Regions from separate parts of the Terrabacter sp. 2TAF16 genome, predicted to be linked through region 3. Evidence: riboswitches for the same ligand, from Rfam matches in the RefSeq annotation. Region 3 holds a riboswitch; each other region holds the start of a gene.
What was found. A riboswitch is a leader RNA that binds a small molecule or an ion and turns the genes downstream of it on or off. The one in region 3 is predicted to bind S-adenosylmethionine.
Positions count from the first base shown of each region.

Region 1: it holds a riboswitch for S-adenosylmethionine, as region 3 does, so the genes downstream of both, AB4Z14_RS07930 (aminotransferase class V-fold PLP-dependent enzyme) here and AB4Z14_RS20385 (bifunctional o-acetylhomoserine/o-acetylserine sulfhydrylase) in region 3, are expected to answer to the same signal.
Region 2: it holds a riboswitch for S-adenosylmethionine, as region 3 does, so the genes downstream of both, AB4Z14_RS01635 (putative leader peptide) here and AB4Z14_RS20385 (bifunctional o-acetylhomoserine/o-acetylserine sulfhydrylase) in region 3, are expected to answer to the same signal.

Region 1 is NZ_JBFRFZ010000005.1:149,777-152,030, forward strand. Features, by position in the region: gene AB4Z14_RS07925 (DNA translocase FtsK 4TM domain-containing protein) at 1-812, opposite strand, end outside; SAM riboswitch class IV at 1,014-1,139, shown strand; gene AB4Z14_RS07930 (aminotransferase class V-fold PLP-dependent enzyme) at 1,176-2,254, shown strand, end outside.
Region 2 is NZ_JBFRFZ010000001.1:345,058-347,311, forward strand. Features, by position in the region: gene AB4Z14_RS01630 (amino acid ABC transporter permease) at 1-846, opposite strand, end outside; gene AB4Z14_RS01635 (putative leader peptide) at 1,004-1,087, opposite strand; SAM riboswitch class IV at 1,121-1,233, opposite strand; gene rpsA (30S ribosomal protein S1) at 1,518-2,254, opposite strand, start outside.
Region 3 is NZ_JBFRFZ010000018.1:63,908-66,161, reverse strand. Features, by position in the region: gene AB4Z14_RS20390 (IS1595 family transposase) at 1-879, opposite strand, end outside; SAM riboswitch class IV at 1,102-1,221, shown strand; gene AB4Z14_RS20385 (bifunctional o-acetylhomoserine/o-acetylserine sulfhydrylase) at 1,312-2,254, shown strand, end outside.

The DNA.
Region 1 (2,254 bases), on a different contig from region 3:
AGAGCCTCGTCGGGCTGCTCGTCGACGTGGTCGCGGTCGATGACGAGGGCGCGCAGCTGGCGCAGGCGGGTCGGGATCATGTTGACCGGCGTCGCCGTGATGACGAGCAGGCCGAAGAGACCGAGCAGGACGAGCAGGACGAGCGCCCCGTAGGTCGAGACGGCCGCCGCGAGCGGGCTCGAGGCGAGGAAGCCGAGGATGCCGCCGGCGGCACGCATGCCGTCGGCGCCGTCGGGCGGGTTGGGGATGCCGTCGGCAAGGTGCGACAGACCGCACGCGGCGAAGGTCAGGGCGATGGTGCCGACGACGACGCGGTTGGTCGCGGCGTCGTCCTGGGGGGCGCGCAGCATGCGCAGGCCGAGGGCGAGCAGCACGAGCGGGACGGCGTAGGCGACGCGGCCGAAGGTGCCGGCGAAGACGGCGTGCACCACCTGGCCGAAGGTGCCGGAGACGCCCCACCACTCACGGGCGGCGACGACGACGGCGAGCGCGATGAGCGCGAAGCCGATGCCGTCGCGGCGGTGCTCCGGCTCGAGGTCGGCGGCACTGTGGCCGACGCGGCGCACCGCTCCCCCCGCCATGTGCGAGACGCCCATCCACGTGTTGCGCATCGCGCCGAGCGGGAAGGGGAGGCCTCCGCCCCGCGTCTTGGACGCGGTCTTGGCGGCGGGCTTGCGGGCCGCGGGCTTGCGCTGCGCGGGCCGGCCGCCCCGGGCTGCCGGAGGGCGTGACGAGGCGCTGCCCGCGGACCCCTTGGCACGGGTGGCCGCGGCGGAGCTCGAGCGCTGGTTGGTGGACGGACGTGACGCCATGCTCGCACCGTACGTCAACGCACCGCTGAACTCACGCGTCACACGCGCAACAGGGCTGACCAGTCGGACGCGGCCGCCGTATGCCGTGGCCGCGCCCGCCGTCGTCCCGCGAGGGCCCCGGCGGGGTCGGCGTCTCAGATCGCGACACCCGGGGACCGGGCGGTGGACAGCCGGCGACCGACCCCTTTATCGTCGGGCGCAGGTCATGAGTGCCAGTGACAAGCCCCGGCTCGCTGGCCAGCAACCCTCCTCCGCGGTGGGGTGCTCCGGGTGACGACCAGGCCATCCTCGGTCTGAACGTGTGATCGAGGTCGGCAAGCGCGGACCTGCACCGGGTGGGTCCCATGACCCAGGAGCACTCCCATGTCGGTCCTTCCCTCGACGCACCCAGCGGCCTCCCTCTGTGGCGGCTCCCCCGCACCCGTCGTGCGCACCCGCGCCCTGCACGTCGTGCCCGAGGCGCGCACGCTGCCCACCGTCGTCGGCGCGGGACTGCGCGTGCCCACGCTCCACGGCGACACGGCATACGCCAACCTCGACCACGCGGCCTCGACGCCGGCGCTCGAGACGGTCCAGGCCGCGGTCGACCGCGCGCTCGAGACCTACTCGTCCGTGCACCGCGGCGCCGGGTTCGCCTCGCGGCTGACGAGCGCGTGGTACGAGCAGGCCCGCGCCGAGGTCGCCGCCTTCGTCGGCGCGCGTGAGGGCGACTCCGTCATCTTCACCCGGACGACGACCGACTCGTGGGCCCTGCTGAGCAAGGCGCTGCCGAGCCGCACGACGGTCTTCGTCTTCGGCACCGAGCACCACTCGACCTTGCTGCCCTGGGGCCGCTTCCGCACCGTGCGCCTCCCCGTCCCGCAGACCGTCGAGGACGCGCACGCCCTGCTCGAGGAGGCGCTGACCGACCACCCGTCGCGCCACCGCCTCGTCGTCGTCGCGGCCGCCTCGAACGTGACGGGAGAGGTCTGGCCGGTCGAGCGCTTCGCCACCCTGGCGCACGAGCACGGCGCCCGGATCGCCGTCGACGCGGCCCAGCTCTCGGCGCACCGCACCATCGACCTCGCCGCGTGGGACGCCGACTACGTCGCGTTCTCGGGGCACAAGACGTACGCCCCCTACGGCGCGGGCGTCCTCGCCGGGCGCTCCGACTGGCTCGACGCCGGCAACCCCTACCTGCTCGGTGGCGGCGCGACGCGCTCGGTGACCGAGGACGGCACCACGTGGGCGACCGGGCCGGCGCGCCACGAGGGCGGCAGCCCCAACGTCATCGGCGCCATCGCCCTCGCCGCGGCCTGCTCGACGATCCGCCGGCACCGCGAGGCCATCGAGGAGCACGAGACCCGCCTCCTCGAGCGGCTCCGCGCCGGACTCGACGACGTCGCGGGCGTCGAGGTCCTGTCGATCTTCGGTGACGACAGCGACCGGGTCGGCGTCGTCGC
Region 2 (2,254 bases), on a different contig from region 3:
GTAGAAGAGCTCCGGGATCGCGAGCACGGAGACGATCGAGGTGCCCTTGAAGAGGCTGATCACCTCGTTGGCGGCGTTGGGCAGGATCGAGCGCATCGCCTGCGGCAGGACGATCCTCGCGAACTGGCGGCGCCGCGGGATGCCGAGCGCCGAGGCCGCCTCGCGTTGCCCCTCGTCGACGGAGAGGATGCCGCCGCGGATGATCTCGGCCGCGTAGGCCGCCTGGTGCAGGGCGAGCCCGAGCACCGCGGCGCCCAGGGCCCCGAAGAGGTCGTTGGTCTCGACGCTGCCGAAGGACGGCCCGAACGGCAGCCCGACGCTGATCGTCTGGTAGAGGTAGGCGATGTTGAACCAGAAGAGCAGCTGGACGATGAGCGGGATCGACCGGAACGCCCAGATGTAGGCCCACGCGACGGTCCGCAGGAACGCGTTGGACGACAGTCGCATGGCCGCGAGGACGAGCCCCAGGGCGAAGCCGGCCACGGTCCCGAGGACGGTGAGCTGGATCGTCGTGCCGAGAGCCCGGATGACGGTTTCGGTGGCGAAGTAGCGACCGAAGGTCGCCCAGTCCCAGCCGGGGTTGGTGACGAGGCCGTTGACGAACATCGCCACGAGCAGTCCGACGCCGGCGACGCCGACCCATGTCCACGGGTTGCGCCGCGGGACGACGGTGAGGACCGGCCCGCCTCCGGACGGCGGGACCGAGTGGGTTGCCGGCGCCGGGGCGGCCGAGAGGGCGGACGTCGACGCTCCCGCCGTGGGCTCGGCCGGCGAAGGCGGCGAGGACGACGATGACGACGTGGTGGTCGGCGGCGCTGAGCGCCGGACCGTGGAGAGGGATGGCACGTGAGGCTCCTGGAGGGATGGCTCGGGCACCCGTCACCGGACGGGTGGCAGGGCGCGGCGGCGGCCGCGGGGGTGCGTGCTGGCGTCCGAGCCCCACGGGGTCACCGCTGGGCCGGGCGCCGACCGGCCGGCCGAGGTCTCGGCGGCCAGGACGTCGTCAGGGACGACAGAGCGCGCTGGACACGCGGAGCAGGTCGACGTGGCGGCGGAGCACGAGGTGGGTGCTCGTCGTGCGCGCCATGTCGGCTCCTCGGTCCTGGACCCGACCACTTCGAGTCCGCGCTTGCCGTCGCCTGCTGGCGACGGCCTGGTCCTCACCCGGAGCACCCCGCCGCGGTGGAGGGTTGCTGTCCAGCGAGCCGGGGCTTGACGCTGGAACTCTTGACCTGTCGACGACACTACGAAGGCGCTGGGCAGCCCGTCAATCGTCGAAATGCGTGCTTTCTCCTCAGTGCGACAGGCTCTTCCACCACGCGCAGCAACGCCGGTTTGTCTGTGCCGCAAGGCAATTCGCGGGCAACGACGCTCCTACGCAACTCGGAATTCCTAGTGATTCAGTCGGAAATGAGTCCTGAGCCTTCTTGCATCCTGAGACGCAGGACGCGAAAGAGCCCCGGACCACAGGGGTCCGGGGCTCTTTCAGAGCGTGTCGCTCCGAGCAGTGACTGGCGTCAGTTGCCCGTCAGCTTCTCGCGAAGCGCAGCGAGCGCCTCGTCCGAAGCCAGCGTGCCCTCGACCGGGGCCGGGGCGTTGCGCGGGGCGCGCTCGCCGCGGTCGGCGTCGCCGGCCTCGGCGACGTCACCGGTCGCGGACGAGTACGACGTCGCGGAGCCGGCGTTGGCCGCAGCCTCGGCGTCGGCCTTCGTCGCGGCGTCGACCTGGGCCTTGTGGGACTCCCAGCGAGCGTGGGCGTCGGCGTACTGACGCTCCCACTTCTCGCGCTGGGCGTCGAAGCCCTCGAGCCACTCGTTCGTCTCCGGGTCGAAGCCCTCGGGGTACTTGTAGTTGCCCTGCTCGTCGTACTCGGCGGCCATGCCGTAGAGGGTCGGGTCGAACTCCGACGCCGCGACGGCCTGGTCGTTGGCCTGCTTGAGCGACAGCGAGATGCGGCGACGCTCGAGGTCGATGTCGATGACCTTGACGAAGATCTCGTCGCCGACGTTGACGACCTGCTCCGGCAGCTCCACGTGGCGCTCGGCCAGCTCGGAGATGTGGACGAGGCCCTCGATGCCGTCCTCGACGCGCACGAACGCACCGAAGGGGACGAGCTTGGTGACCTTGCCGGGGACGACCTGGCCGATGGCGTGCGTGCGAGCGAAGTGCTGCCACGGGTCCTCCTGCGTCGCCTTCAGCGACAGGGAGACACGCTCACGGTCCATGTCGACGTCGAGCACCTCGACGGTGACCT
Region 3 (2,254 bases):
GAGCAGCCGATAGAAGAGCAGTCCTCGTGACTTCGCGTTGCGGCGGTTGAACCGGAAGGTGTACTCGTCGAGGTAGTAGGGCAGGTGTGCCTCCTCGACGCGGAAGTGCAGGGTGCCGATCAGCCAGCGCTTGAGCAGTGAGGCCACCAGGTGCACTCCGGGCAGCACGCTGGCCTTGTCGGGCGCGGAGTAGCCGAGGGTGAACTCGTGGGTGTAGCCGAGGTCGGCGAGCCGGCGCAGGGTGCGGGCGCCGTCGGTGCGGATCGTTGATCCGGGCTCGATGACCCGGGTGGCGAAGTCGACCAGCTCGGCGGTTCCGGGCTGGGTGGCGACGCCGAGCCGGACTCGGCCCAGGCGGCGGGTTTCGTTGTGTTCTATGGCGATCATGACCGCGACCTTGTCGCCGTAGCCGCCCATCCGGCCGCGGGTGACGCCGCCGATCATCGTCTCGTCGAGCTCCACGATCCCGGACAGCTTGTCCCGCTCCGGGCGGACCATCGCCCGGCGCAGCTTGTGCATCCAGGCCCACGCCGTCTCGTAGGAGCCGAACCCGAGGACCCGTTGCAGGCCGAGTGCGGACATCCCGTTCTTCTGCGAGGTCAGGAACCAGATCGCCGCGAACCAGGTCGACAACGGCGTCCGCGTCCGGTCGAAGATCGTTCCAGCGGTGACCGACGTGCGCCGCCCGCAGGCCCGGCACATCCACAGCCCGGCACCGGTGCGCCAGAACTCAGTGGCTTCGCACTTCGGGCACACGAACCCGTCGGGCCAGCGCAGTCCGGCCAGGTAGTCCAGGCAGGACTGGTTGTCCGGGAACCACTCCAGCAGCTGCTGGTAGGTGGACGGGTAGTCCACTCCCCGAACCGGATTCGCGGTCATCCACAGATCCTACTTCACCCAAGCAGATATGCAGAACAGGTGTTCGAGCGACTTTCAAGAGGTAGGCCACCCCTGTGGACAACGAACTGGTCTGCCCTGCAAGCCATCCCGTCCGGTTCGACGCGGCCCTGCGCCGATCGGGAACGCTCGTCGGAAAGGGCCCGTCCACGATGAGGACATGGCCTCCCACCTGGCGGACACGCATACGTACACTCGCCGGTAGGTCATGAGCGCCAGCGACAAGCCCCGGCTCGCTGGCCGGCAACCCTCCAACCGCGGTGGGGTGCCCCGGGTGAAGACCTGGCCCGTCGACGCCACCCGGCGCTCGTGCAAGCGCGGAGAGCCTCTCTCCCGCACCGACCCGTCGGTGCACGGGGCCCGGTGACACGGGACCCCGGTCAGCGACACGACCCAGGAAGAGCAGGACGACCGATGACCGAGCCCAACTGGTCCTTCGAGACCAAGCAGATCCACGCCGGCCAGGCCCCCGACAGTGCCACGGGGGCCCGCGCGCTGCCGATCTACCAGACGACGAGCTACGTCTTCAACGACACCGACCACGCCGCGAACCTCTTCGGGCTCAAGGAGTTCGGCAACATCTACACCCGTCTGATGAACCCGACGACCGACGTCGTCGAGCAGCGGATCGCGGCACTCGAGGGCGGCGTGGGCGCCCTCCTCGTGGCCTCGGGCCAGGCTGCCGAGACGCTCGCCGTGCTCAACATCGCCGAGGCGGGCGACCACGTCGTCGTCTCCCCCAGCCTCTACGGCGGGACGTTCAACCTCTTCAAGCACACGCTGCCGAAGTTCGGCATCGAGGTCGGCTTCGTCGAGGACCCGACGTCGATCGACTCGTGGCGCGCGGCGATCCGCCCCAACACCAAGCTCCTCTTCGGCGAGACCATCGCCAACCCCAAGAGCGAGATCCTCGACATCGAGGCCGTCGCGGCCCTCGCGCACGAGCACGGCGTACCGCTCGTCGTCGACAACACCGTCGCGACGCCCTACCTCATCCGCCCCATCGAGTGGGGCGCCGACATCGTCGTGCACTCGGCGACGAAGTACCTCGGCGGTCACGGCACCTCGATCGCCGGCGTCATCGTCGACGCGGGCACGTTCGACTTCGGCGCCGACCCGGAGAAGTTCCCCAACTACAACACGCCCGAGGAGAGCTACCACGGGCTCGTCTTCGCCCGCGACCTCGGCGTCGGCAGCCCGCTCGGCGCCAACCTCGCCTTCATCCTCAAGGCCCGCGTCCAGCTGCTGCGCGACCTCGGCCCGGCCGCGTCGCCCTTCAACGCGTTCCTCATCGCCCAGGGGATCGAGACGCTGTCGCTGCGCATCGAGCGTCACCTCGAGAACGCCCACCAGGTCG